DNA from 2 places in the Metallumcola ferriviriculae genome. Region 1 is predicted to be linked to the other one. Evidence: riboswitches for the same ligand, from Rfam matches in the RefSeq annotation. Region 1 holds a riboswitch; the other holds the start of a gene.
The links. A riboswitch is a leader RNA that binds a small molecule or an ion and turns the genes downstream of it on or off. The one in region 1 is predicted to bind lysine.
Positions count from the first base shown of each region.

Region 1 (4,426 bases):
TCAATTGTTAGAATTTCATTATTAAATTTCACTTGCTTACCAGCAGAACGACTGGTAGCCAGCAGTTTCAGTTTACCAATAGGAAAACGCCGTTCTGATAAGACATCCATCAATGCCTGGCCGACAGCACCTGTACCAACGATTGCGACATTGTATTGTTTCAATGTTACATCCCCCTTTACAGTTCTAGGATATTATTAATTAAAGTGTACCCTATTACATGATATGGAACAAGAACCGTCGTTTACAGTTACCGCAAGTTCGTTCCAATTATTTATACTGAATTAGCATAGGTTGAATTTGTTTCCCTGATAAAGCCTGTTCGATAGTTTCGGGCAAATGCTGCATCATGGCTACTAGGGAATTGCTTTTTTCCTCAGGGTTATCCTGACCAAAAGGAACTAAATAGATATGGGCCGTATTGATAGCGATACCTATATTTTTAGCATTAAAACCTAACCCGTCATTAGTTGAGATTGCCAGAACCAATGGCTTTTTATTTCTCAAGTGCGCTTTGGCAGCCATCAATACAGCTCCGTCAGTAATGCCGTTGGTTAATTTAGCCAAAGTATTACCGGTGCAGGGAGCAATTACCATCACGTCTAAAAACCCTTGCGGACCGATGGGTTCGGCCTCCACTATAGTACTAATCGGCGTTCTGCCGGTGATTGACTCGACTTGAGCAAGCCATTTCTTTGCATCACCAAAACGGGTATCAGTTTGACAAACCGCTGTTGAAAATATTGGAAATACCTCAGCGCCTTCAATTACAATGCCTTTCAAATATGGCATAACTTTATCCATGGTACAGTGTGAACCTGTAAATGCAAAACCTACGTTTTTCCCTTTTAAGGTCATGTGACAAGCACCTCCAAAGTTTATGGGAGAGTTTCGGAAAGAATTCTGGGGATAACACGAGCCAGCATTTCACCAGCAGTCTTGGGAGCAACCTTACCAGGCAGGCCAGGTACAAGAAGAGCTTTGATTCCTACCTCCTGGGCATATTGAAAATCGACGCCACCAGGAGCACTGGCTAAATCAATTATTACGGCGGAAGGTGGCAAATAGTCTATTGCCTTTTGCCCTAACACTAACTGAGGAACCGTGTTAAATATAAAATCTGCCCGAGAAAGAATAGTGTCCATCTCCGCCATTAGAATTTGGCCGCAACCCATTTCGCTAGCTCTTGCCAAAGCCGATGGTTTTCGCGCCGCTACCCATGTATCTGCTCCCATTGACTTTGACAACCGAGCCAAAGTAACACCAACCCTGCCAAACCCAAATATTATTACGAAACTGCCATGCAAAGTTATCGGCGATTCGTTCATAGCCAATGCTAGGGCACCTTCAGCAGTTGGAATAGAATTTAATATTGCCAACTGATCATCATTAGCAATTTCAATCAGCTTAAATCCATAATCCTTTGACCATTGTTTTAGCTGCTCGTTAGCTGCTCCCACTAAGACAGGAACATTCTTTGGGATGTTTCGAAGATTTTCATGAGTTAAACGAAGTGGTTTCTCGCTGAAGGCTACTTTGATCTGACCATGATTATCAATTCCCGGCATCGGTAGTATGATAGCGGAGGCGTGTTCCAAGACAGAGTTTATTTCCGTTGAAAAGTCTACCCCCTTCGGCAACAATTCCTTGGAAAAACCTACAGCTGTAACCATTATTCCTTTTCGAACCAAATTCTCCATCAGAAACAGCTGACGCCGGTCTCCACCTAATACTACGATGGATTTGCCCGCAAGAATGTGAGACACTATCTTCCCTCCCATTGTTCCATTGGTAATGTAGTATCACTATATGTCTTGCCATGGCTTTGGTGCTTGTCACTTATTTGATTGTGAGGTGTTATAATAAATTTTCTAGTCCAATCACCATCCTATCAAGATTTAAAACTTTCCTTACCGCTAACACTAGGCCCGCGCCAAACGAACTTCTGTTCAGCGAATCGTGTCTAATGGTCAGCGTCTCACCTTCTCCGCCGAAAATCACTTCTTGGTGAGCAACTAAGCCGGGCAGCCGGATGCTATGAACTGGAACACCAAATATTTCTCCACCACGCACACCTAATGTTTTCTCACGATGCTCAACCGGTGAGTTGGCTGCAGTACGGGATTCACTTATCATTCTAGCCGTTGCTGCTGCAGTACCCGATGGAGCATCTATTTTTTTATCATGATGAAGTTCAACTATTTCACAGTCAGGAAAATACTTACTGCATTCTACAGCAAAGCGCATCATTAAAATAGCTCCTAAAGCAAAATTTGGTGCCACAAGTGCGCCGCAGCGATTTTCTTCGCATAAGCTATGTAATAGAGACACCTGCTCTGTATTTAAACCAGTCGACCCAATTACAGGGCGCACACCCCTTTTCAGAGCCTCAGATGCATTTTCCACTGCCGCCCTTGCGTTAGTGAAATCCACTAAAACATCGGGCTGGGTATTTGCTAGGACCTCAGCTAAGCTAACTTCAACTTTTAAGGGATTATCATTACCTAATACTTTATTAAGAGGCATTCCGCCGTTAACGTCCACTGCGCCCACAACCTCGATGTCAGATTCATTATCCAATACCTTTAGCATTGCCTGCCCCATTTGGCCGTTAGCCCCAGTGAGTACAACTTTAGTAATTTTCATTACCCCCTTTCTCAATCTCTCTCTCATAGAAAACCATCGATCCTGCCAGAACAAAATATAAAAGAACTTAATTTTTACTCATACGTGTACAAGTGATTTCTACCCCGAAATTATAAATTTTCAGTGCCCGGCGGCATGGCGTCTGACAGATACAAAAAAACTGCTGAAGGAATCCCCAGCAGTAAAACTACATAGTTTCACCCCTCTCTTCCCCTTCGCGAGATAGTTCTCCACCACCGGTCGGGATATCCGTTGGTGACAGTGTTATACCTGTTCGGCATAACCCCAGCCCCATTGGGGGGTCACCCAATAGAGACTTCGGCGATGGCCCCTTTCATCCAAGTTCATGGTAACCCTCCGCTAACCTGGATTACTGATGACTCACCGCTCCTCTACCTCACCCCGAAAGAGATGAGGTACATATATAGAATTTTTTATATGTTAACATAATAAGTAATTATTGTCAATTAAACAGAATAGCGATGCATTACTCCATGAGAGTCATCTAACTCCACAATGATTACCTGACTGCCAATTTTCTTTACAGCATGCCAGGGAATGATCAGCTGAGATTTTTCTGTCCAAAAATTAATCATATTACCTTTGCTGGGAAGAATGATCGATTCAATTTCGCCACTGTGGTCATCTATTACCAGATCCGATTCACCTACTACCCCCAGCCTGACACCATTATAAATGTTTACAATCTCCTTACCCACCAATTCACTTAAAAGCATAGTAACCCCTCACTTTCCCGATAGCTTTTGGTAATACCATAAACGTAATGCTAATGGTTGAAGCAGTGTCATTAGTACTGCAACTACAGCAATAGGATCAATATCAATGCCAAATAGTGCGACCTTTTCAGGAATATGTATGCCTAGAAACGTAATCAGCATAATTAAAGATAAATAAATCCCCCCGGCAATGCCTACCAAATCAGTTAAAGCTTTGGAAAAAGGGGAATCTATGGTATCATCCGATAGATTGCGACTAATTAAATTACGCAATCGCTGCTTTTCCCTTGCAGCAAGAAGAGTTAAAATCGATAAAATGGATAAAAAAATAATCCCCGCTAGCAAATCTATCTCCTCCCAATCTATTATTATGATTGGACGGGTCAAGGTATACCAAACTTTGCACAGGGATTATTTATATGTTTCTATTTTAGCTATTTATAAGTGCAGAATCACCGCTTAAACACCTGTATGCCCAAAACCACCATTCCCTCTTTTTGTGTCGCAGTCAACTGACGATACTTCCACCGGTTTTACTTTTGTAATGGGGCAAACTACTAACTGGGCCACTCTCTGGCCCCTTTTAATTACCGCCGGTGTTTTACTTAAGTTTGTCATAATTAATTTCACTTCTCCTCGATAGTCCGCATCGATGGTACCCGGTGAATTAACAAGGGTTATACCCTTCTTTAGGGCCAAGCCGCTACGAGGACGCACTTGGGCCTCATATCCATGGGGAAGCATAATGACAATACCGGTGGGCATTAAGATGATATCTTGGGGATTAATAGTGATTTTATCGTCGCAGGCCGCGTGAATATCCATTCCCGCCGAATCAGCGGTCATATACTCCGGCAGCGGTAACCCCTGTCCATGCGACAATCGGTAAACAGGCAGAGTAATAGACATTAGTAAAACATCTCCTATTATCTGATTTTAAGGACCCCACTTCTATAAGCGAGGATATGTCTTAAAACCCCGAATTTTAGCAAAACTAAACGTATTCACATTAGTAAGCTTTAATGAAACTATAATCAGTGCGT
Region 1 is NZ_CP121694.1:2,178,283-2,182,708, reverse strand. It holds gene MFMK1_RS10920 (aspartate-semialdehyde dehydrogenase) at 1-164, opposite strand, end outside; gene MFMK1_RS10915 (dipicolinate synthase subunit B) at 271-858, opposite strand; gene dpsA (dipicolinate synthase subunit DpsA) at 879-1,766, opposite strand; gene dapB (4-hydroxy-tetrahydrodipicolinate reductase) at 1,858-2,646, opposite strand; lysine riboswitch at 2,862-3,049, opposite strand; gene MFMK1_RS10900 (YlmC/YmxH family sporulation protein) at 3,114-3,383, opposite strand; gene MFMK1_RS10895 (hypothetical protein) at 3,393-3,728, opposite strand; gene dut (dUTP diphosphatase) at 3,843-4,292, opposite strand; gene mqnC (cyclic dehypoxanthinyl futalosine synthase) at 4,393-4,426, opposite strand, start outside.

Region 2 (4,426 bases), 760 kb from region 1:
CTGCGGCATGGCATAATAAATCCAGATTGCTTGCACCAGAATCGGCGTGCCCCGAATTACCTCTACATAAACTGTTGCCGCCGAAAAGGCGTATTTATTCTTGGCAGTACGGCCTAGGCCCACAATAGCACCTAGAAAAAAACCTATAGCCAGGCCGCCCACTGTAAAAATAATAGTAAGCTTCATTCCAGCTAATAAAAACGGAAGGGCCTGAGCGACATACTTGAATTGCAAATCCATTAAATCACCTCTGGGGATATTTACCACTTTTACTCATATAAATGTTAGAGCGTAACACTGGGTTACGCTCTATACTGCAGTTAGAACCAACAACTTATCCGTGAATAAATTTATCATCCACATATCATAGCAAGGTCCTTAAACACTAATAAAACCTATTTCTCCGGTTGTTTACCGAACCATTTTTCATAAATGTCGTTGTAAGTGCCGTCATCTTTCATTGCCTGAAGTGCTTCGTCAACCTGAGCAGTTAATTCGCTGCCTTTAGGAAAAGCAATACCGTAGGACTGACCTTCCATTAATTTGCCAACGGTTTTAACTTCGCCGTCACCAGCAGTCTTAATATAATATTTCACGTTAGGTGCATCATGGACAGCAGCGTCTACATTACCGTTTCTTAAAGCCATGTAAGCATCTGTGATATTCGGGAAAGGAGTGTTTTTCTTCACGCCGTCAATACTTGCTACGAAATCATAGCTGGTAGCACCGGTTTTTGTTCCTACCACTTTACCCTTTAGGTCTTCTTTACCCTGAATATCAGAATTATCGGCTCTAACCATGATTAATAATCCGGAATCATAGTAAGGCATGGAAAAGTCAACTTTCTCTCTACGTTCGGGCTTAATGGTCATACCCGCAATAGCTGCATCAATTTTATCCGTCTGCAGAGACGGTATTAAAGCGTTGAAATCCATGGGGCTTAACTCATAGTCTACTTCCAAACGCTTGGCAATTTCGGCCCACATATCAATGTCAAAACCTTCATAATTACCTGTTTCTTCATTACGGAATTCAAAAGGTACAAAGCTTGTATCAACACCAACAACTAGTTTTTCTGCCTTATCTTTCGGTTGTTCCCCTGCCTGTCCACCGTCGTCTCCTGTGCAACCGGCTAAAAGGCCAACCCCCAACAATAATACAATTGACAATACCAATATCTTACTCTTACGCATATTCTTCCTCCTCCATAAATTTGTCTGCCTCTCCACATCATAATCATATTATATTATACACGATGCTATGACAAAAGTAAATGAAGGTATATTATCATAAATACTGTATACAGTCCAGATTTTTTCTAAAAATCGACTGAAAAAATTTCTAGAAAACTTAAAAGGGCCGTATAGGCCCGTCTGCTAACCAATAGACTGAAGACAAACTTCTTTCTTTTTTGCCAATCTTTCCGGCATCACATCGTTACGAATTAAGTCCTGATAAGTCTCGGCCTTAATTATTAATTCCGCCTGCCCGTCTTTAACCAATACCGCCCCCGGTTTGGTAAGACGGTTATAATTATTGGCCATACTATAGCCGTAAGCGCCGGTACAGGGCATCAGCATGAGATCGCCGGCCTCAGTTTGGGGCAGTTCTACGTCCCAAGCAAGCATATCACCGGATTCGCAGCATTTGCCGGTAATCGAAACTGTTTGCTCCAATTCTCTATCAGCTTTATTGGCTAAGATAACCTCGTACTTAGCCTGGTAAAGAGCCGGGCGAATGTTATCCGTCATACCGCCATCCACAGCCACATACTTACGAACACCGGGTATTTCCTTGACTGAGCCGATGGTGTAAAGTGTGCTGCCGGCAGGACCGGCAATAGACCGGCCAGGTTCTACCAACACCCGGGGGGATAATAGCTCAAACTCCTCAGTTTTCTCTTTCACCCGAGCCATAACCATGTCGGCATATTCTTCAACAGCTGCCGGTTGGTCACCATCAGAATAATAAATACCAAAGCCGCCGCCCAAATTAAGTTCCTCAACAGCTAATCCTGTTTCCCGCTTAATGTCAGCAACAAACTGTACCATTACATCAACTGCATGCACATAGGATTCCATCTCAAATATTTGCGAACCAATATGACAGTGTACTCCCCGAAAAGAAACATGCTTTTCCTTGACTGCTTTCACCGCTTCCAAGGCCTGCCCGTTGGGTAAAGTAAAACCAAATTTAGAATCAATCTGTCCGGTCCTAATATAATCATGAGTATGCGCTTCCACACCTGGTGTAATACGCAGTAGTACTTCCGGCACGCAGTGACGTTCCCGAGCCAAAGCATCCAAAATCTCCAACTCATAAAAATTATCCACCACTATCCGGCCCACTTCATTATCCAAAGCCATGCGCAGCTCTTCAGGCGTCTTATTATTACCATGGAAGTAAACTCTGTCCATCGGAAAGCCGGCCTTAAGAGCTGTATATAATTCACCGCCGGAGACCACATCAAGACCCAGACCCTCTTCCTCAATAATACGACAGACTGCCGTAGTTAAAAATGCCTTGCTGGCATAAAGAACCTGGGCATTATGATACTTTTCGGTAAAAGCGTTATAATATTCTCTGCAGGTTGCCCGCATTTTCGTCTCATCAAAAATATATAAGGGTGTGCCATACCGTTTGGCTAAGTCTACGGTATCGCAGCCGCCCACTTCCAGATGTCCTAGGTCATTAATCTTCATAGTGCCATGAAATTTCATTTGGTTCCTCTCCTTTTTTGATGATTTTACCAATACTCTATGTAATATTATCTCTAAAAAAACAAAAAACGACAGTGAGCATTCCTCACCGCCGTATTATGGCGCACATAGAAACACCCATCTCTTTCCCAGGTAAGCGAGATAGTTCTCCACCGGACAGCCAGGGCAGCTACCAGTGACAGTCCTACACCTATTAAGCGTAGACCCAGCCCAAAAACAGCAGCGGTTTTTGGACTTCGGCGAATGCCCCTTTCCTATGAGATCACAGGTGCCCTCCTCACTCATAGTAGTAATGGCTAATTCGCGCCTCTACCTCACCTCCATCAAGAGATGAGGCATTAATATTCTTTTAAAATATATTAACACAGACACCACGTTATGTCAACTAATTTCCAGGCTAGCAATAACTTGACAAAATGGTGCCTGACACCATTTTGTCAAGTTATTGCAGATGGCATGTGCTGTTAAGCAGCGATATTATGGGTGGATGGTTTTTTGGAAATTTGATAATGTTCACTGCTGTATTCCCCTGCTCAATCTGCCACATGGCTTTAAGAGGCAAATCCAATACGGAGCAAAGAATGGTACGGATAGTAGCACCGTGGGAGAAGACTGCCACTTTACCGGCATATTCATTCTTTGCTACAATATCCTTCACCGCCTGATAGGCCCGTTTCTTAACCAGGGCAAAGCTTTCTCCCTCAGGCAGGTTTACTTCCGCCGGGTTTTCCATCCACTGCTTGACTATGTCAGGGAAAATCTTATTAATCTCTTTAAAGGTACGGCCTTCCCATGTACCGAAATTGATTTCCCTCAGTCGTCTATCTGCCGTTACTTTAATCGCTCTACTATCCGCAACTGCAGCAGCGGTATCATAGGCCCGAGATAAATCACTGGCATAGATGGCGGTATATCGCACTTCTTTAAGCCAGTGTGCCAATTCTTTCGCCTGTCTTCGGCCCACTTCACTTAAGGGTACATCCTGGTGTCCCTGATATTTATGGTCCTGATTCCACAATGTTTCGCCATGACGGACTAAATACATTTCAAGCATAATCCTTCTCCTTTAGCGTTTTAAATTCCTAATAGTTTAAGCATATAGCGGTAAGTATTACTGGGGCGTCCAACTCACAGCTTTAAGGCACGGGCTTCCTCATTAAAGTAATTCGGTTATCATGAGCTGCTAAGATTACTTTTACCTTTTATTTGTTATTCTAATTCATCATAATAATTCCTTGTTTTATTTGCCAACTTGCAGAGGGAAAAACCTTTTTGGGGGTAGTCATGAAGGAAAAAATATTGATATGGGAGAAACTAGTATATAATGCTTTAATCAAACAAGTATGCCAACTAAGAGGTGAAGAAAATATGTTAACAACAATTCTTTTTGATTTGGATGGTACAGTGACAAACTCACTGCCGCTGATCAAACAAACGTATGCTAAAGTTTTCAAGGAAATGGGTTTAAACTGGGGTAACGATGATGTCATGCGGCTGATTGGTCTGCCGCTTAAAGAAATCGGGCGGCAGTTTGCCGGTGAGCTTCGGGTAGAAGAGTTTTTTGATCGCTACCAATACTTTTACCGCCGAGAACACAACCGCTGTATGGAGGTTTACCCGGGCACCGAAGAATTACTTAACCAACTGGGCAAACAGTTTACTTTGGCTATCGTAACTTCAAAGAGCAAAGTGGGCACGGAAATGAC
Region 2 is NZ_CP121694.1:2,934,927-2,939,352, forward strand. It holds gene MFMK1_RS14460 (amino acid ABC transporter permease) at 1-240, opposite strand, end outside; gene glnH (glutamine ABC transporter substrate-binding protein GlnH) at 396-1,193, opposite strand; gene lysA (diaminopimelate decarboxylase) at 1,377-2,720, opposite strand; lysine riboswitch at 2,855-3,040, opposite strand; gene cobC (alpha-ribazole phosphatase) at 3,163-3,774, opposite strand; gene MFMK1_RS14480 (HAD family hydrolase) at 4,005-4,426, shown strand, end outside.
Region 2: another riboswitch for lysine. It lies ahead of lysA (diaminopimelate decarboxylase); the one in region 1 lies ahead of dapB (4-hydroxy-tetrahydrodipicolinate reductase).